DNA from 4 places in the Streptomyces sp. V4I23 genome. Region 1 is predicted to be linked to each of the others. Evidence: riboswitches for the same ligand, from Rfam matches in the RefSeq annotation. Region 1 holds a riboswitch; each other region holds the start of a gene.

What was found. A riboswitch is a leader RNA that binds a small molecule or an ion and turns the genes downstream of it on or off. The one in region 1 is predicted to bind cyclic di-AMP.
Positions count from the first base shown of each region.
Region 2: linked by a shared signal. The riboswitch ahead of QFZ82_RS11415 (M23 family metallopeptidase) and the one ahead of QFZ82_RS07225 (M23 family metallopeptidase) in region 1 are both predicted to bind cyclic di-AMP.
Region 3: linked by a shared signal. The riboswitch ahead of QFZ82_RS05130 (LysM peptidoglycan-binding domain-containing protein) and the one ahead of QFZ82_RS07225 (M23 family metallopeptidase) in region 1 are both predicted to bind cyclic di-AMP.
Region 4: linked by a shared signal. The riboswitch ahead of QFZ82_RS33595 (C40 family peptidase) and the one ahead of QFZ82_RS07225 (M23 family metallopeptidase) in region 1 are both predicted to bind cyclic di-AMP.

Region 1 is NZ_JAUSZW010000004.1:1,109,496-1,116,863, reverse strand. It holds gene QFZ82_RS07230 (tyrosine-protein phosphatase) at 1-383, opposite strand, end outside; cyclic di-AMP (ydaO/yuaA leader) riboswitch at 1,144-1,300, shown strand; gene QFZ82_RS07225 (M23 family metallopeptidase) at 1,305-2,204, shown strand; gene QFZ82_RS07220 (SGNH/GDSL hydrolase family protein) at 2,382-3,173, shown strand; gene QFZ82_RS07215 (TetR/AcrR family transcriptional regulator) at 3,225-3,842, opposite strand; gene QFZ82_RS07210 (hypothetical protein) at 3,918-4,148, opposite strand; gene QFZ82_RS07205 (MBL fold metallo-hydrolase) at 4,400-5,647, shown strand; gene QFZ82_RS07200 (sensor histidine kinase KdpD) at 6,023-7,368, shown strand, end outside.
Region 2 is NZ_JAUSZW010000004.1:2,047,622-2,054,989, forward strand. It holds gene QFZ82_RS11400 (GNAT family N-acetyltransferase) at 1-278, opposite strand, end outside; gene QFZ82_RS11405 (HPr family phosphocarrier protein) at 443-724, shown strand; gene QFZ82_RS11410 (GntR family transcriptional regulator) at 922-1,599, opposite strand; gene QFZ82_RS11415 (M23 family metallopeptidase) at 2,135-2,914, opposite strand; cyclic di-AMP (ydaO/yuaA leader) riboswitch at 2,928-3,086, opposite strand; gene QFZ82_RS11420 (M16 family metallopeptidase) at 3,317-4,684, opposite strand; gene QFZ82_RS11425 (pitrilysin family protein) at 4,702-6,072, opposite strand; gene QFZ82_RS11430 (DNA topoisomerase (ATP-hydrolyzing) subunit A) at 6,315-7,368, shown strand, end outside.
Region 3 is NZ_JAUSZW010000004.1:619,121-626,488, forward strand. It holds gene QFZ82_RS05110 (acetylxylan esterase) at 1-696, shown strand, start outside; gene QFZ82_RS05115 (cupin) at 816-1,583, shown strand; gene QFZ82_RS05120 (hypothetical protein) at 1,620-2,462, opposite strand; gene QFZ82_RS05125 (metallophosphoesterase) at 2,509-3,000, opposite strand; gene QFZ82_RS05130 (LysM peptidoglycan-binding domain-containing protein) at 3,131-3,916, opposite strand; cyclic di-AMP (ydaO/yuaA leader) riboswitch at 3,921-4,111, opposite strand; gene QFZ82_RS05135 (zinc-dependent alcohol dehydrogenase) at 4,539-5,720, shown strand; gene QFZ82_RS05140 (Fpg/Nei family DNA glycosylase) at 5,776-6,555, opposite strand; gene QFZ82_RS05150 (pyridoxamine 5'-phosphate oxidase family protein) at 7,034-7,368, opposite strand, start outside.
Region 4 is NZ_JAUSZW010000004.1:6,857,675-6,865,042, reverse strand. It holds gene QFZ82_RS33605 (ATP-dependent Clp protease proteolytic subunit) at 1-595, shown strand, start outside; gene QFZ82_RS33600 (hypothetical protein) at 603-911, shown strand; cyclic di-AMP (ydaO/yuaA leader) riboswitch at 1,214-1,412, shown strand; gene QFZ82_RS33595 (C40 family peptidase) at 1,416-1,892, shown strand; gene QFZ82_RS33590 (LysE family translocator) at 1,992-2,624, opposite strand; gene QFZ82_RS33585 (LysR family transcriptional regulator) at 2,707-3,642, shown strand; gene QFZ82_RS33580 (ATP-binding protein) at 3,656-4,087, opposite strand; gene QFZ82_RS33575 (8-amino-7-oxononanoate synthase) at 4,304-5,458, opposite strand; gene bioB (biotin synthase BioB) at 5,605-6,783, shown strand; gene QFZ82_RS33565 (adenosylmethionine--8-amino-7-oxononanoate transaminase) at 6,776-7,368, shown strand, end outside.

The DNA.
Region 1 (7,368 bases):
ATCATCCGGGCGGCGCCCTTGCCGTCGTCCAGGATCGACTTCAGCTGGTCGAGGTTGCCGTCCCGGACCATCTTCCAGAACTCCGCGCCGTCGGCCGGGTCGCTCAGCGGGAGATTCACGTTCCGCACGCCCGGGAGCTCGACGTCCGGGCCTTCCAGCCGCTGGTCCGCCGCATTGCGGAAGTCGAAGATCGTGTGCAGCCCGAGGGACGCGAGGAAGGCGGCGTCGTCCTCGGTGGCGTGCGCGAGGTGCCCGCTGCGGTAGAGCCTGCCGTGCCGCACGCGCCCGCCGTCCACGGTCGGCAGTCCGCCCACGTCCCGGAAGTTTCGCACTCCGGCCAGCCGGGGTTCGGTCGACGGGGCCTGCGGCAGCTGCTGCGTCACGTGGACTCCTTCAGGCGACGGCCGTCGGCGCCGGTCGCCGACGATGGCGGGATCCGACGATACGGCACAGGTTCATCGGGCAATCATGTCGGTCGTGATGCGTTCCGCGTCCGCGGGCGTGGCGGAACCGGCCGCCCCGGCACCGTCATGAGGGCCGGGGCCCGCGGGCGCACCCGCGCATGACGCATCCGCGCACGACGCATCCGCGCACGACGCACCCGGGCTCCGCGTGAATGGCAGGCGCCGTGATCGAAAACCGGTGAGTGTGGCGGCCCGGCCCGATTCCCTTTGCGTGAAAGGGGCCTGCTGTCATTCGCGTGGTGTTTCTCCGGGATGCGGCTTGGCTGAATTCAGGGTGACCGGAAGCGGGCGGTGAGGGGCTCCGTCACCGGCCGCGCGGCGACAGGGGACGAAGTCGGGCGTTGCGGACGGCGCTTGGTGTGCAAGTGCACGCTTAGGCGATTATTTGTGTCTTCTGTCCGAATTGAGCCTTTGCGGATAACGTGCCCCGTCTGTGGGGTAGATGGGGCACGGCTCGTGAGCAGGATCATATTCGTGACGGAACGTGCCTGCTTTCCCCCACTCAATTCCGTGGTCAGCAAGGGAATTGACTGTCACTCGTCCACGGAGGGTGACGAGTGGGGCGGCCCGGAAATCGCGACCGGGAAAGCCGGGGGAAATTCGCGGCTTGTTCCGCCCGGTGGACTCGCCTACGGTCACGCTCAATCCGGACGGACCGCCTAATCCTGCCGCCGACCGGACTTCGAACCCACCCACGCGTGGCAGGAGCGGGGGACCCAGGTAGTACGCCGTATCCGGAGAATTCGGACGGCTCGGGGTTAATTCGCGCAACCAGCGCGAACGGGCATCTCCAGCCCGAACCCGACAGCTCACCTCGCAGGCGCCGGAGAGGAATGCGCCATGCCCGGAAAGGGTAAGCACCGCCGTCCCAAGGTCAACCCCCTCACTCGCGGCCTCGTCGCCGCCGGTACGGGCAGCGCCGCCATAGCCCTGCCGCTGCTCGGCGCAACCGGCGCCAACGCCGCGACCCCCGCCGCCGCTCCCCAGGAGGCCGCTCCGGCCTCGGTCGCCGCGGCCGCTCCGGCCGCGGCGAAGGCCCCGAAGACGTACACCGTCGTCGCCGGCGACTACCTTGCCAAGATCGCCGACGAGCAGAACGTCCGCGGCGGCTGGAAGAAGCTCTACAACGACAACCGCCGTGCCATCGGTGCGGACCCGGCGCTGATCCACCCGGGTCTTGAACTGACCATCAACGCGAAGTCGAAGGCGAAGAAGGACCCGGAGCCGCGCTCCGAGTCCACGTCCCGGTCCTCGCGCGACGCCTCGCGGGCCGCGGCCCCCGCCGCCGCGGCTCCCGCCGCAAAGGCCCCCGCCGAGAAGGCCGCCCCGGCGTCCTCCGGCTGGACCGCCCCCGTCGGCGGCGGTGTCTCCACGCCGTACCGCGCGTCCGGTGCCATGTGGTCCAGTGGCTACCACACCGGCGTCGACTTCATCGCCGGCAGCGGCACGAGCGTGAAGTCCGTCGGTCCGGGCACCGTCGTCTCGGCCGGCTGGAGCGGCTCGTACGGCAACGAGGTCGTCATCCAGCACGGCGACGGCACGTACTCGCAGTACGCCCACCTCTCGTCCCTGTCCGTCTCCAGCGGTCAGAGCGTTGCGGGCGGCGAGCAGATCGGTCTGTCCGGTTCCACCGGCAACTCCACCGGTCCGCACCTGCACTTCGAGATCCGTACCAGCCCGTCGTACGGATCGGACATCGACCCGCTGGCCTACCTGCGCCAGCACGGCGTCTCCATCTGACGTACACCGGCGGCCCGTTGGGCCGCCGGCCGCGCATCCCTCGTTCCGTCCGGCGGCGGAGCGGGGGATTCCGCGTATTCCGGCTTGACGGAAACTTGACAGGTGGCATAGATCACCTCTCGTCAACCCCTCCTTACGGTCGCGTAGGTCACATCCGTAAAGGAAAGATGTGCTCCCGTGGCAGACGATTCGAGAACAGAGAACACGGGTGCATTCGGGTCGTACGCGGCGATCGGTGACAGCTTCACCGAGGGCGTGGGAGACCCCGGTCCCGACGGGACGTACGTCGGCTGGGCGGACCGGTTCGCGGTGCTGCTCGCCGACCTGACGCCGGAGCACACCTTCCGGTACGCCAACCTCGCCGTACGCGGCCGCCTCCTCGACCAGATCGTCGACGAGCAGGTCCCGAGGGCCAAGGAACTCGCCCCCGACCTGGTGACGTTCTGCGCGGGAGGCAACGACATCATCCGGCCGGGCAGCGACCCGGACGACGTGGCCGAGCGGCTCGAGCGGGCCGTCGCCGACCTCAAGAGCTCGGTCGGCACGGTCATGGTGACCACCGGCTTCGACACCCGGGACGTGCCGGTCCTGCGTCATCTGCGCGGAAAGATCGCCACGTACACCGCGCACGTGCGGGCCATCGCCGACCGCCACGACTGCCCCGTCCTCGACCTGTGGTCGCTCAAGTCCGTTCAGGACCGGCGTGCGTGGGACGCGGACCGGCTGCACCTGTCACCCGAGGGCCACACCCGCGTCGCCCTGCGCGCCGCCCAGGTGCTCGGTCTCGACGTGCCCGCCGACCCGGACCAGCCCTGGCCGCCGCTCCCGCCGCGCGGTGCCTTCGAGGTGCGGCGCGACGACATCCAGTGGGCGCGCGAGTACCTGGTGCCGTGGATCGGCCGGCGACTGCGGGGCGAGAGCTCCGGCGACCATGTGGCGGCCAAGCGCCCGGACCTCCTGCCGCTCTGAGCCGAGGCGGCACGGTGCCCGGGGCACGCGCCCCGGGCGCCGACGCCCCGGCTAGCGGGACGCCGTGAGCGCCTCGCGGTCCACTCCCAGCTCGCGGGCCAGCGCCTCGTCCGTCCACTGCAGCATCGCCGCACGGGTCAGCGACCCCGCGTACGACGTCATCTGCACGGCGAGCCCGTCGAGGAACGCCGTCAGACGCCAGGCCGCGGCCGCCGGGTCCTCGCACGGGAACTCCCCGGCCTCCGCGCCCTCCGCGATCACCTCGGCCAGCGCCGCCTTCCACTGCTGGTCGAGGGCGCGGGCGACCTCGCGCAGGGTCGGATCGCGCAGGGAGGCGGCCCAGGCGTCGATCCACAGCCGCCAGCCCTTGGCCTGGCCGGTCGGGGCGTACCAGCGGACGGCCGTCCGCAGCCGGCGCAGCGCGGAGGTGCGCCGCCCGAGGATTTTGCGCAGGTGGGCCAGGTCGGCGTCGGCGGCATGCGTGAACGCCGCGGCGACCAGCTGTTCCTTGGACGAGAAGTGGTAGAGCACCAGGGCGCTGGAGACGCCGAGGGACGAGGCGACATCGGCGATCCGCACGGCCGCCACGCCCCGCTGCTCGATCTGCTCGACAGCCGCGTTCAGCAGTTCCTCACGCCGCTCCGACACGTTCAACCGAATCCTGGCCACGGCGTCACCCTACACAGCCGATCTTGGGCGGGATCCCCTTCCTGCCGAGGCGGAAGGGGATCCGGCGGTCCGGGCTCAGGCCGCCGTTCCGGTGGCGGACCGTGCGGCGGCCGGGATCTCGCAGTGGTCCTTGAAACCCTGGCTGGTCAGGCCGAGTGCCGCATTGATGCGCGAACGCAGGTTCTCCACCGCCACCATCGCCGTCAGCTCCACGAACGCCTCCTCGCCCAGCGCCGTGAGCAGGCGCCCGGTCAGCTCGTCGGTCACCTCCAGGGGATTCGCGGTCATCGCCTCGGCGTACTCCATGACATCCCGCTCCCGCGGGGATTAGACGTCGCTGTCCCGCCACACGGGGACGTCCTGCACCTTGCGCGCGTCCATCCCGCGCGTCCGGTTCTCCCAGTGGCCGAAGTCCATGCACCAGCTGGGGAGGGGCCAGGAACACCGGCGCCGGGGTGCGCGTTGCCCGTCATGACGGATCGGACGCAGCGCAGGACACCCGGCGTGACGTGCGTGCCCGCACATAATGAAGAAGCCCCCGATCATCAGGAGGTGTCGTGACCGGCGCTGGTTCCCCCCACTCGCTGAGAGCCCGGCTGCGTTCACTCAGGCCGGCCGCCTTCGGAGCCGACCCGGCCGGGGAGCGGATGGCGAGAATCCGCCACTCTCCGAACTTCGCCGACGGCTCCTTCCGCAACCCGGTGGGCGCGCGCACCAGGCCCTCCGGCGGTTCCATGGTCGAATTCGCCAAGATCTACTTCGAGAAGGAGGCGCGGGCCCGCCGGACCCCGGTCGGTCATGTGCCCGTGCACCCCGCCACCGTCGCCGATCTCGCCGAGCCGCCTCCCTCCGGGCTGCGGCTGACCTGGATGGGCCACTCCAGCGTCCTGGCGGAGATAGACGGCCGCCGGATCCTCTTCGACCCCGTCTGGGGCGAGCGCTGCTCCCCCTTCCCCTTCGCCGGGCCCAAGCGGCTGCATCCCGTGCCCGCGCCGCTCGCCGCTCTCGGCACCCTCGACGTCGTGGTGATCTCCCACGACCACTACGACCACCTCGACCTGCCCACCATCAGGGCACTCGCCGGCACGGACACCGTGTTCGCGGTCCCGCTCGGCGTGGGCGCCCACCTGGAGCGCTGGGGCGTGTCCCCGGACCGGCTGCGCGAGCTCGACTGGAACGAGTCGGCCGAGGTCCACGGCATCCGGCTGACCGCCACACCGGCTCGCCACTTCTGCGGGCGCGGACTGCGCAACCAGCAGCACACCCTCTGGGCCTCCTGGGTGGTGGCGGGCCCCGAGCACCGGATCTACCACAGCGGCGACACGGGATACTTCCCCGGCTTCGCGGACATCGGGGCGGAGCACGGACCGTTCGACGCGACCATGATCCAGATCGGTGCCTACTCCGAGTACTGGCCCGACATCCACATGACACCGGCCGAGGGCATGCGGGCCCACCTGGACCTCCAGGGCGGTACGCCGTCCGGTGTGATGCTGCCGATCCACTGGGGCACGTTCAACCTGGCGCCGCACCCGTGGGCCGAGCCCGCCGAGGGCACCGTCACGGCCGCGGCCGGCGCCGGAGCCGCCGTCGCGCTGCCCCGCCCGGGTGAGCCCTTCGAGCCGACCGCGGCGAACGTGCCGTCCGCGCTGTGGTGGCGCACGGTGGCGGCCACTCCGGCCGGAGGCTGGACCGCGGCGACGGACGCCGCCGCGGTCACGGCATCGGCCGTCACGGCCCCGCAGGCGCCTCCCGCGGCCGGCAAGGACCCGGGCGGCACCCCGGAGGCCGCGTCCTCCCGCTGACGCGAATCGCATGGAGCCGGAGCGGGAGCCGGAGCCGGAGCGGGCCCGCGCAGCACCGCATCCGTCGGCCGCACCCTGCGGCGGCCGGATCGGAACGGCCGGATCCAGCCATGATCATCACTGTCGACCCCGCTGCCGCCCCGCGGCAGCGGGGTCGACCCGTGTTTTCGGGCTGGCGTACGAGCCCTCATACCAGAGCGGGACGCACGGCGGGGAAGTTTCCCAACTGCCCGCCGTACGCGACTGCTCCGCGACTACCGTGTGTGGCCGGTGACCCACGGTGGGCTCCCCTTCGTGTGCCCTCGGCCCGCCGCGCACCGACGTCGCCCAACCGCAGTACGCCGATTCCTGGGGCCCCACGTACCAAGGACGCTGATGTCTCAACTACGCGCACCCGCCGCGCGGTCCGACCGCCGAGAGGGCGGGCGTCACGGCCGGCCAGGCGCCCGCACCCTGTCCTCGCCGGGGCGGTCGCGGACCTCGACGCCGCCGGAAACCCGCATAAGACCCCAACTCCTGCGCTCCGCAGTCCTGCCCACGGTAGCCGCCGCCCTCAGCGGCGCGGCAGCCGTGCTGTTCACCCTGCGTGTCGCGTCCCCCGAACCGACCCTCGCCCTGTGGGCCGTACTCCTGGGCATGGCCGCACTCGCCGTGACGGCCGTGGCAGCGGCCGCCGTGGGCGCCGACCGCACGGCCAAGTCCCTGCTCGACCGCGCCTCCACACTGCGCCGCACCACCGCGCGCGGACAGGCCGAACTGCGCACCGTCGTCGACGGACTTCGCCGTGGCGAAGGCCCCCCGCCCCGCCGCGACCCCGCGCCCCCGGCGCCCGGGGCGGACGAATTCGACCTGCTGGCACACGAGTTGGCCCGCTCGCACGACGCCGCCGTCGCGGCGGTCGTCCAGGCGTCCCGGCTCTCCAGCAGCGTCGGCAACGAGCAGAAGGTCGAGGTCTTCGTCAACCTCGCCCGGCGGCTCCAGTCGCTCGTCCACCGCGAGATCCAGCTGCTCGACGAGCTGGAGAACGAGGTCGAGGACCCCGAGCTGCTCAAGGGCCTGTTCCACGTCGACCACCTCGCGACCCGCATCCGCCGGCACGCCGAGAACCTGGCCGTCCTCGGCGGCGCCATCTCCCGCCGCCAGTGGTCGAACCCGGTCACCATGACCGAGGTGCTCCGGTCCGCGATCGCCGAGGTCGAGCAGTACCCGCGGGTCAAGCTGGTACCGCCGGTCGACGGCACGCTGCGCGGGCACGCGGTCGCCGACGTGATCCACCTCCTCGCCGAACTCGTCGAGAACGCCACCCTGTTCTCCGCGCCGCACACCCAGGTCCTGCTGCGTGCCCAGCGCGTCACGGCCGGGCTCGCCGTCGAGGTGGAGGACCGAGGCCTCGGCATGCCCCTCGGGGAACAGGACAAGATGAACGCCCTGCTCACCGACCCCGACCAGGTCAACGTCGCGCACCTGCTGCAGGACGGGCGGATTGGCCTGTTCGTGGTCTCCGCGCTGGCCCGCCGGCACGGCATCGCCGTACGGCTGCAGTCCAACATCTACGGCGGGGTGCAGGCCGTCCTCGTCCTGCCGCAGGGCCTGCTCGGCGCCGAACCGGGCGGACTCGCGCAGAACGAGGGGGAGCAGACCTCCACCGGGCCCCGCATCGCGGCCACCTCACCGCCCCAGCTCCCGCAGTCCCCGGCGATCCCTCGGCCGCAGCCCGCCGG
Region 2 (7,368 bases), 940 kb from region 1:
CGGACGGTCGCGACGAACTCGCCCCCGACCGTCATCGCGAGCCCCACCCGGTCCACGTAGTCGTGGTGGGTGAAACGGTGGACGTCCTTGTCGGACAGGCGGGGGTAGGGCGCGAAGAAGCGGTAGTACTTCGACTCGTCGGAGACCTGCTCGTAGAAGCTGACGAGCCGGTCGGCGTCCTCGGTGGTGATGGGCCTGATGCGCGCGGTGCCGCCGTCGCGCAGCACCACGTCTGCTTCCCAGTGATCGGGGTAGGCGTGCTCCGACGAGGTCTGCATGGGCCAAGCGTACGGCCCAGTCACGGGTCGCGTGGGTGGTTGTGGACAGGCACCCTGAGAGGGCTCCGCGGGGCCCGTGACCACCATCCGGACGCCGACGGAAGCACGCCGGAGCGCATGAGAGACTGGTCTAGACAACTCGTTGAGACTCGAAGGGCAACACCATGGCTGAGCGTCGCGTCAATGTCGGCTGGGCCGAGGGCCTTCACGCCCGCCCCGCTTCCATCTTCGTTCGTGCCGCGACGGCCGCCGGCGTTCCGGTGACGATCGCCAAGGCCGATGGCAATCCCGTCAACGCCGCCTCCATGCTGGCCGTGCTGGGCCTCGGCGCGCAGGGCGGCGAGGAGATCGTGCTGGCTTCCGACGCGGACGGCGCCGACGCCGCGCTGGACCGCCTGGCCAAGCTTGTGGCCGAGGGCCTCGACGAGCTGCCCGAGACGGTCTGACCCTCCGACGCGATTCCGGCACTCCGGCCCGTCCGGCGGGCGCGCGAGAACCACGGCGAAGCCGCGGCGTTCCACGACTGAGGAACCCGCGGCTTTATCCGTTCCTGCTCCGTCTCGGCACAAAAGAATTCCGGCGAGCCGAAAGCAGGGCCCCGAGAAGACTCTCGAATAAACCCTTCTTGTATACGGCTCGATTGTTAATTACGGACGCTCGCAATGTTTACGGAATGTTGCGAAGTCCTCACCCGGTCCGGGCGTCGCAGCCGGTGCGCGGCCGCCGCCTTTTCCACGTGGAGTGCCGTGAGGGCCCGAGCCCTTTCCACGTCCCCGCGCGCCACCGCGTCCACGATCGCGCCGTGCTCGGCCCAGGACTCGACGGGCACGGCCGGCTGGTCGACGGCGTACATCCAGGCGATCTTGTGCCGCAGCTGGGTCAGCAGGGCCGTCAGCCCCGGACTGCCGCAGGCCTGCGCGAGCGTCTCGTGGAACCAGGCGCCCAGGGAGCGCAGGTCCTCGCCCTGCCCGCGGCGTGCTCTCTCCTGACCGAGCCTCACCAGGCCGCGCAGCACCTTGAGATGGGCCTCGGTGCGCCGCTGGGCGGCACGCGCGGCGCCGAGCGGCTCCAGCAGCATGCGGATCTCCAGCAGGTCGGCCGCCTCCTGCTCGGTGGGCTCGGCGACGTGCGCGCCGGCATGGCGGCGGGTGACGACGAAGCCCTCCGACTCCAGGGTCCGCAGGGCCTCGCGGACCGGGACGCGGGAGACCCCGTAGCGGCGCGCGAGGTTCTCCTCGGTGAGCCGGCTGCCCCGCTCGAACACACCGGAGACGATGTCGTCGCGGATCGCTGTGCATACAGAGTGCGCGGGAATGCGCATGTCCGAACCTCCGCTTTGATCCGCGCGAAACGCAGCCGATTGACTCGTGTCCGGTGACTCTATTCCAGTCCACGGGATTTTCCGATGGCCGACCGGAATCCATGGATATCTTTTGGCCGGAAACGACGTAATACGATCCCCGCGTCGCGCGTCGCCGGACCGCCGGAGACGGCCCGCGGCGCGAGAAACCTGCCGTCGGACACACCCGAGGCCCACGGCTCACATCCGGCCACAGGCAGAGGGACGGCCGCGGAGACCGCAGCACAGCCGCCCCCGGCAGCGCCAGAAACCGGCCGTGGGACACAGCCAGGGCCGCCAGGGATCCCGCCGACCGGGCCGGCGGGACCGCCTCGCGGTCGGGACGAGCGGTGCCGGACGCCGAGCGCGGTCGGCGGCAGGGGCGTCCGCCGAGCGGTACGCGGCGTGCAGCCGAACGCACCGGCGGCGGACGGTGAGGCTGCCGGGCGTCGGAGGCACCGTCGCCGAAGCGCGAAGACCCCCGGCGTACGCCGGGGGTCTTCGCGAGGACGCCGGGTCAGACGCTTACGCCGCGGGCGCGCAGATACGCGATCGGGTTCATGTCGGAGCCGTACTCCGGCGAGGTCCGGGCCTCGAAGTGGAGGTGCGGTCCGGTCGAGTTGCCGGTCGAGCCCGCGAGGCCGATCTGCTGGCCGGGCATCACCCGCTGGCCGACCGAGACATTGATCGACGACAGGTGGCCGTACTGGGTGTACGTGCCGTCGTTCATGCGCAGCACGATGTTGTTGCCGTACGCGCCGCCCCAGCCGGCCTCGACGACGGTGCCGGCGCCCACGGCCACGACCGACGTGCCGGACGCGGCGCGGAAGTCGACGCCGGAGTGGCTGCCGGAGGACCACAGGGACCCGCCGGCCTGGTAACCGGTGGTCACGAACGAGCCGGCGACGGGCAGCCGGAAGGAGTTCAGGCGGCGGCGCTCGGCCTCACGGGCGGCGCGCTCCTTGGCCTCGCGGGCCTCCTTCGCGCGCGCCTCGGCCTTGCGCTTCGCCTCGGCCTCGGCCTTCGCCTTCGCCCGGGCCTTGGCGGCCGCCTCGGCGGCCTCCTGCTTCTGGGCGGCGGCCTGGTCGGCGATCTCGTCGGCGATGGACCCCATGGAGACGATCTGGGTGAGGCCGGTGTCCTCGACCGAGGGCTCGGCGTCGGCGGCGAGCGCCGGGGAGGCGAGGCTTCCGATGACGCCGGTGGTGGCCAGAGTCGCGACGCCGGCGATGTTCCGGCTCCTGCGCGTCAGACGGCTCGGGGCACGGTGCTTCCCGGTGGCACGGGTGAACGCCATGAAAAGGCTGGTCCTTTCCTTCCTTCTCGCCTACCGGGTTAGCTGACGGGTTCGGAGCAGGAAGGTCTCCTACGGGCCCCTCCGCGCGGGCGAAGGCGTCCGATTCACCCCAGGGGACTGGGTCCCCGGCTCCCCGGGCTCGCGCCTGAAGGGGACTCGGCGATGACTGTCCGATGCCGCGGGTGCGGCGTGATCCAGGCGGACAGCCGGACCGACGCTAGGCAGGTCATCCGTCGATCACCAAACGGACAGCGCCTTTTGTAGCGCATGCCACAGGGCAGACAGGCCATCTCCCCAACAAGCCGGACATAGCACGGAACCCCGGCATACGACTCGAAGCCGGGGTTCCGTTTGGATGCATCGCACCCGTTCTGTGCGCCTCTTCTGATGCGCGGCTTTCGATCAGCCGCTGACGACGGTCACTTCACCGATCCCGAGCGCCCTGACCGGGGCCTCGATCTGCGCCGCGTCGCCGACCAGCACCGTGACCAGACGGTCCACGGGGAACGCGCTGACCACAGCCGCGGTCGCCTCCACCGTGCCCGTCGCGGCCAGGCGGGCGTACAACTGCGCCTGGTAGTCGTCCGGGAGGTGCTGCTCGACCTGGTCGGCGAGCGTGGCCGCGACCGACGCCGCGGTCTCGTACTTCAGGGGGGCGACGCCGACCAGGTTCTGCACGGCGACGTCGCGCTCGGCGTCGGTGAGCCCCTCCGCCGCCAGCGTGCGCAGCACCGTCCACAGGTCCTGCAGCGCGGGGCCGGTGTTCGGCGTGTCCACGGAACCGCTGATGGCCAGCATCGAAGCACCCGAGCCGTCCGGGGCGGACAGCAGCACCTGGCCGAAGGCCCGTACGCCGTAGGTGTAGCCCTTCTCCTCGCGCAGGACGCGGTCGAGCCGGGAGGTCAGCGTGCCGCCCAGGCAGTACGTGCCGAGCACCTGGGCGGGCCAGACGCTGTCGTGGCGGTCGGGGCCGGTACGGCCGATCAGCAGCTGCGTCTGAACGGCGCCGGGGCGGTCGACGATGAACACCCGGCCGGTGTCGTCGGCCGTGATCGCCGGCACGGGCCGGGTGGGCGCCTTGTCGCCCGTCCAGGCCCCGAGGGTCTCGGCGAGGACCGCGTCCACATCGATCCCGGAGAGGTCGCCGACGATCACGACGGTCGACGTGGACGGCCGAACGTGCGCCTCGTAGAAGGCCCGTACGGCCGCGGAGTCGATCCTCGCCACCGTCTCCTCGGTGCCCTGGCGCGGCCGGGACACCCGCAGGGACGACGGGAAGAGCTCCTTGGAGAGCTGCTTGGCCGCGCGGCGGGCCGGGTTGGCCATCTCGTGCGGGATCTCGTCGAGGCGGTTGCGGACGAGCCGGTCGACCTCGCCCGCCGCGAAGGCGGGGGCGCGCAGGGCGTCGGCGAGCAGACCGAGCCCCTTGGGCAGCCGGGATGCGGGGACCTCCAGCGAGACACGGACACCGGGGTGGTCGGCGAGCGAGTCGAGCGTGGCGCCGCAGCGCTCCAGCTCGGCGGCGAAGTCCTCGGCGCTGTGCTTGTCAGTGCCCTCCGAAAAGGCGCGGGCCATGATCGTGGCGACGCCGTCGAGGCCCTCGGGCTCCGCCTCCAGGGGCGCGCCGAGGAGGATCTCCACGGCAACGACCTTCTGGCCGGGGCGGTCGCAGCGCAGCACGGTCAGCCCGTTGTCCAGGGTGCCGCGCTCGGGGGCCGGGAAGGCCCAGGGCCGGGCGGTGCCGGGGGTGGGCTGCGAGTGGAAGTCCATGGTCACGGCAGCGTCGCTCACTGGTCCGCCCCCTTGTGCTCGTCGTTCTCGTCGGCCGCCGCGGCCTCGTCGCTGATGTCGCTGTCGTCGGCGGAGATGGGCTCGTAGACCAGGACGGCCCTGTTGCGCGGGTGCAGCCTGGCCTCGGCGACCGCCTGCACCTCCTCGGCGGTGACGTCGAGGACGCGCTGTACGGCGGTCAGCGCCAGCTGCGGGTCGCCGAACAGGACGGCGTAACGGCACAGTTCGTCGGCACGGCCGGCAACGGTGCCGAGGCGGTCGAGCCATTCGCGCTCGAGCTGGGCCTGGGCGCGCTCCATCTCCTCGGGCGTCGGGCCCTCGGCCGCGAACCGCGCGAGCTCCTCGTCGACGGCGGCCTCGATCTGCGGAACCTCGACGCCGCCGGAGGTCTTGACGTCCAGCCAGCCGAGCGACGGGGCACCGGCCAGGCGCAGCAGCCCGAACCCGGCGGCCACGGCCGTCTGGTCGCGGCGCACCAGGCGGTTGTGCAGCCGCGAGGACTCGCCGCCGCCGAGGACGGTGAGCGCCAGGTCGGCGGCGTCGCACTCGCGGGTGCCGTCGTGCGGGAGGCGGTAGGCGGCCATCAGGGCGCGGGCGGGGACCTCCTCGACGATCTCCTCGCGCAGCTGCTCGCCGATGACGTCCGGCAGGGTGCCGTCGCGCGGGGGCTGCTTGCCGTCGTGGGACGGGATGGAGCCGAAGTACTTCTCGATCCATGCGAGCGTCTGCTGCGGATCGATGTCCCCGACGACCGACAGCACCGCGTTGTTCGGCGCGTAGTAGGTGCGGAAGAAGGCGCGGGCGTCCTCGAGGGTCGCCGCGTCGAGGTCGGCCATCGAGCCGATCGGCGTGTGGTGGTACGGGTGGCCCTCGGGGTAGGCGAGGGCGGTCAGCCTCTCGAACGCCGTGCCGTACGGCACGTTGTCGTAGCGCTGGCGGCGCTCGTTCTTGACGACGTCGCGCTGGTTCTCCATCGACTCGTCGTCGAGCGCGGCCAGCAGCGAGCCCATGCGGTCGGCCTCCAGCCAGAGCGCCAGCTCCAGCTGGTGGGCGGGCATGGTCTCGAAGTAGTTGGTGCGCTCGAAGCTGGTCGTGCCGTTCAGCGAGCCGCCGGCGCCCTGGACGAGCTCGAAGTGGCCGTTCCCCTTCACCTGGGCCGAGCCCTGGAACATGAGGTGCTCGAAGAGGTGGGCGAGTCCTGTACGGCCCTTGACCTCGTGACGGGAGCCGACGTCGTACCAGAGGCAGACCGCGGCGACCGGGGTCAGGTGGTCCTCCGAGAGCACGACGCGCAGGCCGTTGGCCAGGCGGTGCTCGGTCGCTGTCAGGCCGCCGGAGTCGGCCTGAGCTGTGGCCGTGTGACCCATGGGCATGTACGTCCCTTCGATCGCGATGCTGAATGTGCTGCCAGACCTGCCACTGTATGCAAGCGTGCTGACACCTGGCGAAGTTCCCGGCCGCCGGTCGGCGTTGTTCGCCCGCTCGTGGGGGACGCGGCCGCGGGGCCGCGGCGGCCCCCGTACCCGGGTCGCGGTCCACGTTGTCAGCGGGACGGTCCACAATGGTCGGCGTCAGATCCAGCCTGGTACGTGAAGGAGCAGCAGCCGCGATGGCCCGCCGCAGCACGAAGACCCCACCGCCGGACGATTTCGAGGAGAGGATCCTCGACATCGACGTCGTGGACGAAATGCAGGGCTCCTTCCTCGAGTACGCGTACTCGGTGATCTACTCCCGCGCCCTGCCCGACGCCCGCGACGGCATGAAGCCGGTGCACCGCCGCATCGTCTACCAGATGAACGAGATGGGCCTGCGCCCCGACCGCGGCTACGTGAAGTGCGCCCGCGTCGTCGGCGAGGTGATGGGCAAGCTGCACCCGCACGGCGACGCGTCGATCTACGACGCCCTGGTGCGCATGGCGCAGCCGTTCTCGATGCGCCTGCCGCTCGTCGACGGCCACGGGAACTTCGGCTCGCTGGGCAACGACGACCCGCCGGCCGCCATGCGGTACACCGAGTGCCGCATGGCGGACGCCACCAGTCTGATGACGGAGTCGATCGACGAGGACACGGTCGACTTCCAGTCGAACTACGACGGCCAGGAGCGGGAGCCGGTCGCCCTCCCCGCCGCCTACCCGAACCTTCTGGTCAACGGGGCCTCCGGCATCGCGGTCGGCATGGCGACCAACATGCCCCCGCACAATCTGGGCGAGGTCATCGCCGCGGCGCGGCACCTGATCAGATACCCCCACGCCGACCTCGAAGCGCTGATGCGCCATGTGCCCGGCCCCGACCTGCCGACCGGCGGCCGGATCGTCGGCCTCGGCGGGATCAAGGACGCCTACGAGACCGGCCGCGGCACGTTCAAGATCCGCGCCACCGTGTCCGTCGAGACGGTCACCGCCCGCCGCAAGGGCCTGGTCGTCACCGAACTGCCCTTCTCGGTCGGTCCCGAGAAGGTGATCTCCAAGATCAAGGACCTGGTCTCGGCGAAGAAGCTGCAGGGCATCGCCGACGTCAAGGACCTCACGGACCGGCAGCACGGCCTGCGCCTGGTCATCGAGATCAAGAACGGCTTCATCCCCGAGGCCGTCCTGGAGCAGCTGTACAAGCTGACCCCCATGGAGGAGTCCTTCGGCATCAACAACGTGGCGCTGGTGGACGGCC
Region 3 (7,368 bases), 490 kb from region 1:
GGCGGCGGACGCGGACTGCCGCACACCCATCTGCTGTGGGCGTCGGCGGGTCTCGCGCACTTCGTCATGGACACCCGCGGACAGGGCAGCGGCTGGGCGAACGGCAGCACAGCGGACCCGGTGGGCAGCGGGCCCGCCTTCCCCGGCTACCTCACGAGGGGCATCGAGGACCCGCACGAGTTCTACTACCGGCGGGTGTTCACCGACGCCGTACGCGCGGTCGAGGCGGCGCGCTCGCATCCGCTGACGGACGCCTCCAGGACGGCGGCCGTCGGCGCGAGCCAGGGCGGCGGCATCGCGCTCGCGGTGGGCGGCCTGGTGCCGGACCTCGCGGCCGTCGCCCCGGACGTGCCGTTCCTGTGCGACTTTCCGCGCGCCACGACACTCACCGACCGCGACCCCTACCGGGAGGTCGGCAACTACCTGCGGACCCATCGCGGCCGAAGCGAGCAGGCGGCGCGCACCCTCGCGTACTTCGACGGGGTCCACTTCGCGGCGCGAGGGCGTGCTCCGGCGCTCTTCTCGGCGGCGCTGGAGGACCAGACGTGCCCGCCGTCGACGGTGTTCGCCGCCTTCAACGCCTATGCCCACGAGGAGAAGCGGATCGAGGTCTACGACTTCAACGACCACGAGGGCGGTGGCCCGCACCAGGAGGCCGCCCAACTCGCCTGGCTGCCCGGCACGTTGAGGCGGTGACGGGACGGGGCCGCAGGTGATGGCCGTCTTGACCGGACCGGATAGCCTCCCTAACGTGCCGTAGAAAGCGCTTGCCCCAGCGGCCGCCCGCGTGCCCGTACTCCCCGAGGAGGCCCGAGATGAACCCTCCCGGTGCAGCCGCCGTGTACGACGGCCTGCCCGGCGGGATCGGCGTGTCCCGCCTGCGCGTGTACGACTGGCCGTCGGCGGACGGGCTGCGCGGCGGAACGCCCCACCTGCACCTGACCTGTTCGGAGGGGTACGCCGTGACCGGAGGGCGCGGCGCGGTGCAGACGCTGACCGCCTCCGGGTTCGAGGAGACGCCGCTCGCTCCCGGCGCCCTGGTCTGGTTCACGCCCGGCACGATCCATCGGCTGGTCAACGAGGGCGATCTGACGATCGTCGTCCTCATGCAGAACTGCGGTCTGCCGGAGGCCGGTGACGCGGTGCTCACCCTGCCGCCGCCGTACCTGGCCGACGCGGCCCGCTACCGGGCGACCGTCGCCCTGCCCGCGACCGCCTGCGAGGAGGAGCTCGCCACGGCCGCCCGGCGCCGCCGCGACCTGGCGATCGAGGGCTTCACCGCGCTGCGCGCGGCGGCCGCGGCCGGGGACCCGGAGCCGCTGGCCGCGTTCCACCGGGCGGCGGCCGCCCTGGTGCGCCCGCTCGCGGACCGCTGGCGCGAGCGGTGGCTGACGGGCGCCGCGGCCGCGTCGGCCGCCACCGGCACGCAGTTGGCGCGCCTGGAACGGGGCGACGCCCGCTACCTCGCGGACGCCGTCGTACGGGCGGAACGGCCCGCGGCACGCGGCCGGTTCGGCATGTGCGGCCGCCTCGACGTGTATGACGCAGGGCCCGCGGACGTACCCGACGCGCGGCCCGCATGAGGCGCACCGGCGGTCGCGCCCGGCCCGGGCCGCCCGCTACGCGGCCGGAGGCGCCGGTGCGGCGAGGAAGCGGTGCAGTGAGGTCTTCAGCGCGGCGACGAACGCCTCGCGGGTCGCCTCGTCGACAAGGTCCAGGGACAGGTACGGATTGAGGTCCTCGAGCTCGACGAGCAGCAGTCCGACGTCGCGGGTGCGGCAGGCGTCGACGCGCTGGATGCCGTGGTCGACGGTGTTCCAGGCGATGAAGCGCCGGGCGAAGTCGAGGTCGGCCGCGGTGGGTTCGTACGGCTCCAGGTCCCAGCGGCGGGCGGGGTCGGGGGCGTGGAGGGCGTACTGGAAGGTGTCGTCGACGAAGTAGAAGGAGACCTCGTAGAGGAAGTCGACGCGCGGCTGTATCAGCACGTCGCCGCGTACGAGGCCGGGGAGCTGCTCGGCGCCTGCGAAGTGGAGGCCGATGGAGTCGGCGCCGGCCCTGGGCTTGACCGCGTACGCGTCGGAGGCGGGCAGCAGGCCGAGGTCGTCGAGCCGGTCCACCGTGGGGATGACCGGGTACCCGGCCCTGGTGAGGTCCAGCAGGTACTGCTTGCCCGCCATGTCGCCGCGTGCGGTCAGCGGGTTGTAGATCCGGGCGCCGGTCCTTATCGCCTTCTCGCGGAAGGCGTCGTACGCGTCCTGGTAGTGCAGGACGGGCCCGCTGTTGCGCACCACGACGCCGTCGAAGCCGTCCATCAGCGCGGCCGCGTCCGCCGGGTGGGCGAGGGCGAGGTCGAAGTCCTCGCGCAGCCGTGAGGACAGGTGGATGTCCTCGTCGCAGTACCGCCGCCCCTTGGCCGGGTAGGCGAGGTCGGTGACGTACAGCAGGCGGGGCCTGGCGGACACGGGGCGGCTCCTGAGTTCGGTTGACCGCAAAACTACCCGGGTCCGGTCACAGGCGGTGCAGCAGGACCTCGGTCAGCACGCCGTCCGCCGCCCGCGCGGTCATGTACGTGTGGTGGGGCTGTCGCCTGCGGTCGGTCGGGGAGCCGGGGTTGAGGAGCCGCAGGCCGCCGGGGGCCGTGGTGTCCCACGGGATGTGGCTGTGGCCGAAGACCAGCACGTCGAGGTCCGGGAACCTCTCGGCGCAGCGCCGCTCGCGCCCGGCGGCGGGGCCCGTCTCGTGCACCACGCCGAACCGGAGACCGCCGAGCTCCGCGCGGGCCACCTCCGGGAGCCGGGCGCGCAACGCTTCGCCGTCGTTGTTGCCGTACACGGCGAGGAGGCGGGCGGAGCGGTCCTCAAGGAGGTCGAGGGTCGCGGTGTCGACCCAGTCGCCGGCGTGGATCACCACGTCGGCCTCCTCGACACGGGCCATCACCTCGTCGGGCAGGCGGCGGGCGCGGCGGGGCACATGAGTGTCGGAGATCAGCAGCAGTCGCATGCCTCCAACCTTCCCGCTGCCGGCGCCGGGCGGGCACACGGCCGCGCCGGGCGCCGCACTGACGTGATGTCAGAACAGGCGCCCGGCGCGATTCCGTCTGCAATCGAAGCCGCGAATTGCGGGGCTACGGTCAGTACGGGCCGTTCACGTTGTCGATGGAGCCGTACCTGGCGGCGGCGTAGTTGCACGCGGCGGTGATGTTCGCGACCGGGTCGTAGCTGTCGAACGGCGTGCCGGGCACGTGGTAGGCCCGGAACGTGGGGTCGATCACCTGGAGAAGGCCCTTGGAGGGCGTTCCGTTCACCGCGTTGATGTCCCAGTTGTTGATCGCCCGCGGATTTCCGGAGGACTCGCGCATGATGTTCCGGTGGATTCCCTCGTAAGTTCCGGGAATTCCGTGCTTGGCCATGATGTCGAGCGATTCCTTGATCCAGCCGTCGAGATCGTTGGAATACGTCTTGGCCTTGGCGGGCTTCGCGGCCGGGGCCTTCTTCGCCGCCAGGGCGGTGCGGGCCTCGGAGCGGTCGGCGCGGCCGGCGTCGGCGGCGCGGTCCGCAGGCTTGGCCTTGGCGCCGATGGTCAGCTTCAGGCCGGGGCGGATCAGCGCCGGGTCGGCGCCGATGTTCCGGCGGTTGTCGTTGTAGAGCTTCTTCCAGCCGCCGCTGACGGAGTGCTCCTCGGCGATCTTCGACAGGGAGTCGCCCGCGACGACGGTGTACGTCACGGGGGCCTTCTTCGCCGCGGCGGGCGCCGTGACGGCGGTCTTCGCGGTCGCGGCCTGGGCCGGCTGCGCGGCGGCGGTGGTCGCGCCGAACAGCGGCAGGGCGAGCGCGGCGCCGCCCGTGCCCGCGGCGACGAAGCCGCGGATGAGTCGGCCGGACTTCGGACGGCGGTGGTGCTTACCCTTTGCAGGCATGACGCATTCCTCTCCGTCGCCTGCGAGGTGAGCTGTCGGGTTCGGGCTGGAGATGCCCGGTCGCATGGTCGGTGCGACTTCACCCCGAGCCGTTCCGGTTTCCGGATCGGCGGCTTACCTGGGTCCCCCGCTCCTGCCGAACGTGAGTGCGTGGTCGGATTCCCGGACGGCGGCAGGATTCGGCGGTCCATCCGGATTGCGGTGACCGTAAGCGAGAGCAGCCCGGCGGAACAAGCCCTGAATTCACAACCGCAATGCGAGACCGGAGAAAAGAGACGGAAATGACCTTCCTCATTTTCTGTCGGGAACTCAACTTTCCTTCCACGCAAGGCGTCTGCGACGCCTGCCCGACATCCCGGGCATTCCGTCACGTGACCGACGTCACGAAACAGGCAACAAGGAAAAGCAGTCGCACACTTCATACGCAAACGGACATACCGGCAATGAAAGAGAAACGCCCCATACCGGAAAGTCCGACGCTCTATTGAGTGCCAATAGTCCGTTTTCTTCTGTATGTAATGGCATCGCCCGCTTCGGGTACTCGGGCGTGGTGGCCGGACGCGCGGCGCCGCCCGTACGACGGCCGCAGGCCGCCCACCGGAGAGCAACGCGGGAGGACACGATGCGCGCACTGACATGGCAGGGCCGGCGGGACGTCCGGATCGAGACCGTCCCCGATCCCCGCATCACCGAGCCGAAGGATGTGATCGTCCGGGTGACGTCCACCGGCATCTGCGGTTCGGATCTTCACCTCTACGAGGTCCTGGGCCCGTACCTCGATCCCGGCGACATCCTCGGCCACGAGCCCATGGGCGTCGTGGAGGAGACCGGTCCCGAGGTGACGGCCCTCTCGGCCGGCGACCGCGTCGTCGTGCCGTTCAACGTCTCGTGCGGTGAGTGCTTCATGTGCGCCCAGGGCCTCCACTCGCAGTGCGAGACGACCCAGGTGCGGGACCGCGGCATGGGCGCGTCGCTGTTCGGCTACACGAAGCTGTACGGGCAGGTGCCCGGCGGGCAGGCCGAGTACCTGCGGGTGCCCTTCGGCGACACACTGCCGGTCAAGGTGCCCGAGGGGCCGCCGGACGAGCGTTTCGTCTACCTCTCGGACGTGCTGCCGACGGCGTGGCAGGCCGTGGAGTACGCGGACGTACCGCCCGGCGGGTCGCTGACCGTGCTCGGCCTCGGACCGATCGGCGACATGGCCTGCCGCGTGGCCCTGCACCGGGGCGCCGGACTCGTCATCGGCGTCGACCTCGTCCCCGAGCGTCTCGACCGGGCCGAGGCGCGTGGGGTGACGGTCCTCGACCTGCGCGAGCACGACGAGGTCGCCGACGCGGTCCGCGACCTGACGGACGGCCGCGGCTCGGACGCGGTCATCGACGCCGTGGGGATGGAGGCCCACGGCGCACCGGTCGCCAAGGCGGGGCAGTGGGCGACCGGTCTGCTGCCCGGACGCGTGGCCCGGCGCGTCATGGAGCATGTCGGCGTGGACCGGCTGGAGGCGTTCTACACGGCCATCGACGCGGTACGGCGCGGTGGCACGATCTCCCTGGTCGGGGTCTACGGCGGCATGGCGGATCCCGTGCCGATGCTCACCCTGTTCGACAAGCAGATCCAGCTCCGTATGGGGCAGGCCAATGTCCGGCGCTGGGTGGACGACATCCTTCCGCTGCTGACGGACGCCGATCCGCTCGGCGTCGAGGGCTTCGCCACGCACACGTTGCCGCTGGAGAAGGGCCCCGAGGCGTACGCGACGTTCCAGGCCAAGGCCGACGGCATGGTCAAGGCCCTGCTGAAGCCCTAGCGAGGCCGAAGCCCTGGCGACCCGGGCTCCGCGCGGCCGGGTCGCGCCGGGCGGCTCAGCTCTGGCAGGCGGGGCACCACACGGAGCGGCGGCCGCCCGTGCGGCCCGAGCGCAGCGGCCCACGACAGCGCGGGCACACCGGGTCGCGGTCGTCCCGCCGTCCGGTGAGCCAGGTCCGCCGGGGCGGCACGCGCGCGGCCGGGACCGCGGACCGCAGGACCCGGCCCATCGCGGCGTGGACGCGGCGCAGTTCGGCCTCGTCCACATCACGCGCGGGGCGGCCGGGCGCCACCCCGGCGCGCCAGAGGATCTCGTCGCTGAGGAGGTTGCCGAGCCCGGCGAGCACCGACTGGTCCATCAGCACGTTCTTGACGGCGCCCCGCCGCCCGGCGACACGCTCGAGGAACGTGTCCCGGGGCAGGCCGAGAGCGTCGGGCCCCAGGTCGCCGAGGACGTGTCCCACGGCCTCGTCGCTGCCGGCCAGGTGGACGCCCTGGAGCTTGCGTTGGTCGCGGTAGTGCAGCCTGCGGTCGTCGTCGAGCGTGAGCACGATCCGGTCGTGGTCCGCCACGGGGTCGTCGGGCGCTGCTGCCAGCAGCAGCCCCGTCATCCCGAAGTGCCAGACGACGCGGGGTCCGTCGGTGGGTGCGACGAGCCATTTGCCGTGCCTCCAGGGCTCCCCCAGCCGCTGCCCCTCCAGTTCCTTCCGCAGCCGCCGCACGGTCACCCCGCGCAGCACGCCCGGGTCGCGCACGTCGACCCTCCGGATCCGCCGGCCCGTGCCGCAGGAGCGCAGCACCTCGCGGAACCCTTCGACATCCGGCAGCTCGGGCATGTCCTTCTCCCTCATCGGCCGCCCCCTGGACGACGCGCCCCGCGGCATGCGGCGCGACCCCTGCCGGGTACCCGCCGCATGGCCGCCCTCCCAGCGGAGGGCCCGCGGGCCGGGGCGCATCCGGGGTGAACCGGCCACCGCCACGCTCCCCCGCGTCCGTAAACGGGTCTCCCGCGGCCTGCGCACGGGCGGCCTCGGGCGCGGCCGGGCGCTGCTGAGGCGGGGGGCGGGGGCGACAGGCCGCCGGCCTACTGGGAGGGCCGCGCCTGGCACGATGTGAGCGGCGACGAGCTCAACCGGCATCTGCGCCGGCTCGCGGGCCGCCCCTCACCAGCAAGGACTTCCGGACCTGGCACGCCACCGTCCTCGCGGCCGTGGCGCCGGCCGTGGCGGCGCCCGCCGCGAGGACGTCGCAGGCGGCCCGGCGGCGCGCGGCCCCCGTGCCGTGCGGGAGGCGGCCGACCACCCGCGGCCCGCGTCAGCGGAAGTCCCACGGCGCCGGTGCGTCGCGCACGAGGATGCGGCGGCCCGTGACCCGGTCGGGGGCGAGGACGATCCACAGGTCCCGCTCGCCGCCCGCCCACGGCGCGCTGTACGCCTGCCGCTCCAGCTCTTGTACGGCGTCCTGGTCCGTGACCGGCCGTGCCGCGCCGACGATCAGGACACTCCAGCCACGGCTGAACGCCTCGTCGATGTGGTCCACCTCGAAGGCGATCTCCTCGCCCGCCACCTGACCGGGCCGTGCCTCCCGGGAGGTCCGGAAGGCCACCTCGCCTTCGGCGACCAGGTAGTTGACCGGGAGGATGGCGGGCC
Region 4 (7,368 bases), 5.7 Mb from region 1:
GTTCACCGAGCGCACCAGCTCGGGCACCCGCACCCTCGACCCGTACTCGAAGCTGCTCGACGAGCGGATCGTCTTTCTCGGTACCGCCGTCGACGACACCGCCGCGAACGACGTCGTCGCCCAGCTGCTGCACCTCGAGTACGCGGCCCCCGATCAGGACATCTGCCTGTACATCAACTCCCCCGGCGGCTCCATCAGCGCCATGACCGCGATCTACGACACCCTGCAGATCATCACCTGCGACATCGCCACCACCTGCCTGGGCCAGGCCGCTTCGACAGCCGCCTTGCTGCTCGCCGCGGGCACCCCGGGCAAGCGGTCGGCGCTGCCCGGCGCACGTGTCGTCGTCCAGCAGCCCGCCGTGGAGGAGCCGTTGCGCGGCCAGCCGTCCGATCTTGAGATCCACGCCGCCGAGTTGCTGCGCCTGCGGGAGCAGCTGGCGGCCATGCTCGTACGCCACACCGGACAGGGCGCCGAGCGCATCGCGGCCGATCTGGAGCGGGACAGGATCTTCGACGCCGAGGCAGCGAAGGGATACGGCCTGGTGGACCACGTCATCGGGAGCCGCAAAGCCTCGCCGGCCGGGGCGAGGTGAGCGAGGGATGCTGCTCCCGGAGCTGCCACCGCTTCCCGGGCTGACCCGCGCGGAGGCGGAGTTGATCGACAGGTATCTCGAAGTGGTCGATCTGCTGGGGCGGATCAATCCGTCCCGGGTCACCCACACCTACGGCGCGCTGCGCGCCGCTCAGGCACTGGTCGGGCGGGCGACCGCCCTGAAGGACGCCCTGACGCTGATGCACCTGCGCGGGGAGAACGAGGTCTACGCGGACACGCTCGCCGAGGCGCTGCGGATTCTCGACGGGGAACGCAGAGCGAACCGGGTGACCATGCCCCCGGTTTCGACGAGTTGACGGTCGATCCGCTGCTTTCCGCCAAGGGGGCCGCGGCTTTCGTACCCCGTTCGGTGGAGTTTCGGCGACGTTGTTCCGTGCCGCAGGAGTTGCGCCACGCACACCACCGATTTGGCGGAGTCGAACGGCTTCCGCGCTGGTACGACCATGATTCCGCGTCAGGCGAGGCGACCGCCAACATCCCTGTCCACCCGAACAGATCAGTCGTGATTGGCTTCACAAAAGCCGTTTCAACTCGGAAATCGGACATCCATGAGTGACGATCGCTGGGACGACAAGCCCCCGCCACCTTGACGGGGCGGTCCGGGCGGACGCTGAATCCTGCCGCCGCACCGGACGACTGGTCGACAGAAGTGCATCGGCAGGAGTGGAGGACCCGAGCAGCACGGGGTGACCGGTGATCCCGGTAGGCCCCTTGGGGTGAAGCCGCTTCGGCGGCCGGGCGTCTTCGCCAGTCCGAACCCGACAGGTCACCCTTCACAGGCGGCTGACGAAGGGTTGCGCATGACTGCGCAGATGCATGTCCCGTTCCTGCTCACACGTGCGGGCGCCGTATCGGCACTGACCATCGCCGCCGTCGGCGGCACGCTCCTCGCTCCCGGCACCGCCCCCGAGGCCCACGCGATCACCAGCTACGCGAGCAAGGCACTCAAGGTCGCGGCATCGAAGAAGGGGTCGCCGTACAGATTCGGCGCCGTAGGCCCGCACCGCTTCGACTGTTCCGGGCTGACGCAGTACTCGTACAAGAAGGCCGGCAAGAAGCTGCCGCGCACCGCTCAGCAGCAGTACAACCGTACGCGCCATGTCTCCGCCTCCCAACGAAAACGCGGTGACCTGGTCTTCTTCCATTCCGGCGGCTACGTCTACCACGTGGGCATCTACGCCGGCCGAGGGCGGATCTGGCATTCGCCGAAGACGGGCGACGTCGTGCGGCTGGCCAAGATCTGGACCAGGGGCGTCTCGTACGGCCGGGTGCGCTGACGGCCCGCCTTCCGGCTGCCCCGCCTTTCCGGCTCCCCGGCGGCGGCCCCGCGCCTGAGAATCGTCCGCACCCACCATGGTGCGACGGACCGGTGCCGGTCAGTGTGCCAGCGGCTGGACCAGCAGGGTCGCGCCGAGCGTGGTGAGCGCGCCGCCCGTGACTCCTTCCACGGCACGCGTGGTGCGCGGCCTGCGCAGCCACCGGCCCAGCCGGTCCACCAGGAGGGCCACCGCCGGGAACCAGATCAGCGCCAGGAGGACGACGATCGCGGCCAGCAGCAGGGTGCGCGGCAGCACCGCCGCGCCGTCGGGCACGAACTGCGGCAGCAGGCTCAGGAACAGCACCGGCGCCTTCGGGTTGAGGACGTTGGTGAGGAAGCCCTGCCGCAGGCCGCGCCCGACGCCGTGGGAGGGCGCGGCGCCGTCGGGGGCGGCGGGCCCTTCGAGCGGGCGCAGCGCGGAGCGCACAGCGCGCAGGCCCAGCCACAGCACGTAGATCCCGCCGGCGATCTGCAGCGTCCGGTAGAGCACGGGCACCGCCACCAGCACCGCGGCGAGTCCCGCCACGGCCAGCGCGGTGTGCACCAGCAGCCCGCCCGCCACACCGACCGCGCAGGCGACGCCCGCGCGGCGCGAGGCGAGCGCACTGCGTACCACCACGGTGAAGTCGGCACCCGGCATGGCGACCATGCCCGCGGCGACACCGGTGAAAGCGATCAGGTGTGCGTCCATGCCCTCCAGCCTGCCGTCTCAGTGCCTTCAGCGTGTATGGGGAATATCCTGGGTCAGCCAAAAGCAATGCTTAAGGGGTGCGATGTACGACCCGACCCGGCTGGCCGCCCTGGTCGCTGTCGCGGAGGCCGGTTCCATCACCCGCGCCGCGGCCCGCCTGGGTTACACCGCCCCGGCGCTCTCCCAGCAGCTGGCCAAGCTGGAGCGCGAGGCCGGAGCGCCTCTGCTCGTGCGCCACCACCGCGGGGCGCGGCTCACGGCCGCGGGTGAGCTGCTCGCGGAGCGGGCGCGCCGGGTGCTGGACGAGATGGACCGGGCGCGGCACGAGCTGGCCCGGCTGTCGGGGCTCGCGGGCGGCCGGCTGCGGGTGGCCACCTTCACCACGGTCGGCATCCACCTGCTGCCCCCGGTGCTGAGCGCCTTCCGGCGCGCCCATCCGGATGTGGACCTGACCGTCGCCGAGTACGAACCCCCGGATGGGGTCACGGCAGTGGCGCGCGGCGCCATGGATCTCGCGCTGACGCATGCCTACGAGCCCGCCGATCCGGCGCCGCCCCCGCCGGGGGTGGTCGTGGAAACGCTGCTGGTCGAGGAGCTGGTGCTCATCACCGCTCCCGGGCACGCCCTGGCGGGCGGATCGGGGCGGCTGCCGGTGAGCGCACTCGCCGGGCAGCCGCTGATCAGCAGCGCTCCGGCGCATCCGCCGCGCAAGGGAGTGGAGGGTGCGCTGGCCGAGGCGGGGGCGACGCCGGCCGTGGTGTGCGAGTCGCCCGGTTACGCGCTGGTGTGCGCCCTGGTGACCGCGGGGATAGGGGTGGCGGTGGTGCCGGAGATGGTGGCGGCGATGTCCGCCACGCCGCTGCAGGTACGGCAGTTGGAGCCGGCGGCCTTCCGCCGCACGATCTCTGTGGCGCACCGGGGAGAGGAGTCGGGGCCGGCGGCGCAGTCGCTGCGGGCTCTCCTGCGGAGCTCGTTCGGACGGGCGGGTCAACAGGGCACTGCGGCCAGGGTGTGGTGAACCCGGGCGCGGATCAGCCCTTCACGGGTACGGTCCACGGCAGGGCGATCCACACGGTCTTGCCGCCCTCCTCGGTGGGTGTCACGGAGAGCCGCCCGCCGTACTGCGCGGTGAGACTGCGGATGATGACCATCCCCCGGCCGTTGTCCTGTCGGACGGCGGCGGGCAGCCGGCGCGGCCAGCGCGGGTGGCTGTCGGTGACGCCGATGCACAGTCGCTCGTCCCGTTCGAGGCGCACGTCGACGGTGAAGGTGGGCGACTGGCCGAAGGTGTGCTGCACTGCGTTGGTCGCCAGTTCGGAGACGATCAGCCGCAGGGTGTCGACGGCGTCGGTGCCGTCCGGCAGACCCCATCCGCAGACGACATCGGTGACATATCTCCGGGCGGCGGAGACCGATGCCGGATCGCTGGGCAGAGTGACGGATGCTTCTTGACGGTCTGCCATGGCGACGCTGTCCCTTTCCCACCGGGCCGGGCTCCGACTCGTAGCGGATGACACGCGAGGACGGCCACGGATTGCGCTTCGGCGTCAGACTGCCACTTGTCGTCAGGCCGGTGCGGCAATCCACCAAGATACGTGCATATCTGTCGCTCAAAGCGGTGAAGTCTGCGACGAGAGACCGTATTTGGGGACGGACCGCACGCTCCGGACCGGCTGTTCTCAGCCCCGCGGCGCGGAGGCGATGATCGTCGCGACGGCCGTGTCGACCTGCCGGGCGGTCAGATCGGCGCGGGCGGTGAGCCGGATGCGCGAGATGCCGTCCGGCACCGACGGGGGCCGGAAGCAGCCCACGACCAGACCTGCCGTCCGGCAGTCCGCCGCCCAGCGCAGCGCCGCCTCCGGGGAGGGCGCCTGCACGGACACGACGGCCGCGTCCGGCCGCGCGGCGGTCAGTCCCGCGTCCGTGAGCCGCCGGTGCAGCACGGCCGCTACCTCCCGCGCCCGGCCGGCGAGCTCCGGTTCGCGGCGCAGCACCCCGACGGCGGCGAGCGCGCCGCCCGCCGCGGCCGGTGCGAGTCCGGTGTCGAAGATGAAGGTCCTGGCCGTGTTGACCAGGTGCGCGATCACCCGCGCCGGGCCGAGGACCGCGCCGCCCTGGCTGCCGAGGGACTTGGAGAGGGTGAGGGTGGCGACGACTCCGGTCGCGCCGGCCAGTCCGGCGGCGTCGAGCGCGCCCCGGCCGCCGTCGCCGAGGACGCCGAGGCCGTGGGCGTCGTCGACGAGCAGGGCCGCGCCGTGTTCGCGACAGGCTGCCGCGAAGGCGGGCAGCGGCGCGGCGTCGCCGTCGACGGAGAACACCGAGTCGGTGACGACGAGGGCGCGGCGGTCCGGGTGGGCGCCGAGGGTCTTGCGTACGGCGTCGGGGTCGGCGTGCGGGACGACCGCGGTCTCGGCACGGGCGAGCCGGCAGCCGTCGACGATGGAGGCGTGGTTGCCCGCGTCGGACACGACGAGGGCGTCGCGTCCGCCGAGGGCGGTGACGGCGGCGAGGTTGGCCGCGTAGCCGGAGGACAGGACGAGGGCAGCCTCGAAACCGCAGAACGCGGCGAGTTCGCGTTCCAGCTCGGCGTGGAGCGCGGTGGTGCCGGTGACCAGGCGGGAGCCGGTGGCGCCCGCGCCCCAGCGGCGGGCGGCGTCGGCGGCCCCGGCGGTGACCTCGGGCCGGCGGGTCAGTCCCAGGTAGTCGTTGCTCGCCAGATCGAGCAGGGGCGAGTCGGCGGCGCGTGGCCGGAGCGTGCGCACGAGGCCCGCACGCTCGCGACGGCGCGCCTCGTCGTCGATCCAGTCGAAAGGATCCTGAGTGGCCTGCGGCATGAGGGGTCCGGTCCTTTTGTAGGCAGCGCACAGACCTTAACCGCGTGCGGGCCGGGTGCGGATGTGGCCATGCACACACCTCAATCCGCCGCTGTTGTGGGGTTCCTCCTTGGCCCGGGCGGCTGCCGTGGGTAAGGATCAGCGCCATGGACCTGCTGAACACCCTGGTGGAGAAGGGGCTGCGGCGCGAGCTGCCGACCCGTGAAGAAGCGCTCGCCGTACTGGCGACCTCCGACGACGATCTGCTCGATGTGGTGGCCGCGGCCGGCAAGGTGCGCCGCCAGTGGTTCGGACGGCGGGTGAAGCTCAACTATCTGGTCAACCTGAAGTCCGGCCTGTGCCCCGAGGACTGCTCGTACTGCTCGCAGCGGCTCGGGTCGAAGGCGGAGATCCTCAAGTACACCTGGCTGAAGCCGGACGAGGCGTCCCGGGCCGCGGCCGCCGGCGTCGCGGGCGGCGCCAAGCGGGTCTGCCTGGTGGCGAGCGGGCGCGGCCCGACGGACCGGGACGTAGACCGGGTGTCGAAGACGATCGAGGCGATCAAGGAGGAGAACGAGGGCGTCGAGGTGTGCGCGTGTCTCGGTCTGCTCTCCGACGGCCAGGCCGAACGGCTCCGCGAGGCGGGCGCCGACGCGTACAACCACAACCTGAACACGTCCGAGGGGACGTACGGGGACATCACGACCACGCACACCTACGCGGACCGCGTGGACACGGTGAACAAGGCGCACGCCGCGGGCCTGTCCGCGTGCTCCGGTCTGATCGCCGGCATGGGCGAGAGCGACGAGGACCTGGTGGACGTGGTCTTCGCCCTGCGCGAGCTGGACCCGGACTCGGTGCCGGTGAACTTCCTGATCCCCTTCGAGGGCACCCCGCTCGCCAAGGAGTGGAACCTGACCCCGCAGCGGGCGCTGCGCATCCTGGCGATGGTGCGCTTCGTCTGCCCCGACGTCGAGGTGCGTCTCGCGGGCGGGCGCGAGGTCCATCTGCGCACGCTGCAGCCGCTCGCGCTGCACCTGGCCAACTCCGTCTTCCTCGGCGACTACCTGACCAGCGAGGGCCAGGCGGGCAAGGCCGACCTGGAGATGATCGCGGACGCCGGCTTCGAGGTGGAGGGCACCGACACGACGACCCTGCCCGAGCACCGCGGGGCGGTCGGCGGCTGCGGTTCGGTGTGCGGCGACGACGAGGGCTCGGGCGGCTGCCACGACGCGTCCGCCGCGGCGGAGGCGGAGGCCGCTCCGTCGGAGGTCCCGGCGGCCCGTACGGACCTGGTCGCCGTGCGCCGCCGCGGCGCCGGGACGGACCTCGCGCCCAATGCGTGAGTTCACGCCCGGCGAGCTGCGTGCCCTGGACCGCGCCCACGTCTGGCACCCGTACGGTCCGATGCCCGGCCGGGAGGAGCCGCTGGTCGTCGAGTCCGCGGCCGGGGTGCGGCTCAGGCTGGCCGAAGAGATCCACGGGCAGCGCGAGTTGATCGACGGCATGTCGTCGTGGTGGTCGGCCGTGCACGGCTACAACCACCCCGTCCTCAACGAGGCGGCGACGGCGCAGCTGGGCCGCATGAGCCATGTGATGTTCGGCGGGCTCACGCACGAGCCCGCCGTACGGCTGGCGGCCCGGCTGGTGGAGATCACGCCGGAGCCTCTGCGGCATGTCTTCCTGTCCGACTCGGGCTCGGTGTCGGTCGAGGTCGCGGTGAAGATGTGCCTGCAGTACTGGCGCTCGGTGGGCCGCCCGGCCAAGCAGCGGCTGCTGACCTGGCGCGGCGGCTACCACGGCGACACGTGGCAGCCGATGTCGGTGTGCGACCCCGAGGGCGGCATGCACGGTCTGTGGCAGGGCGTGCTGCCCCGGCAGCTCTTCGCGCCCGCCCCGCCGGCCGACTACGACGAGGTGTACGCGGACGG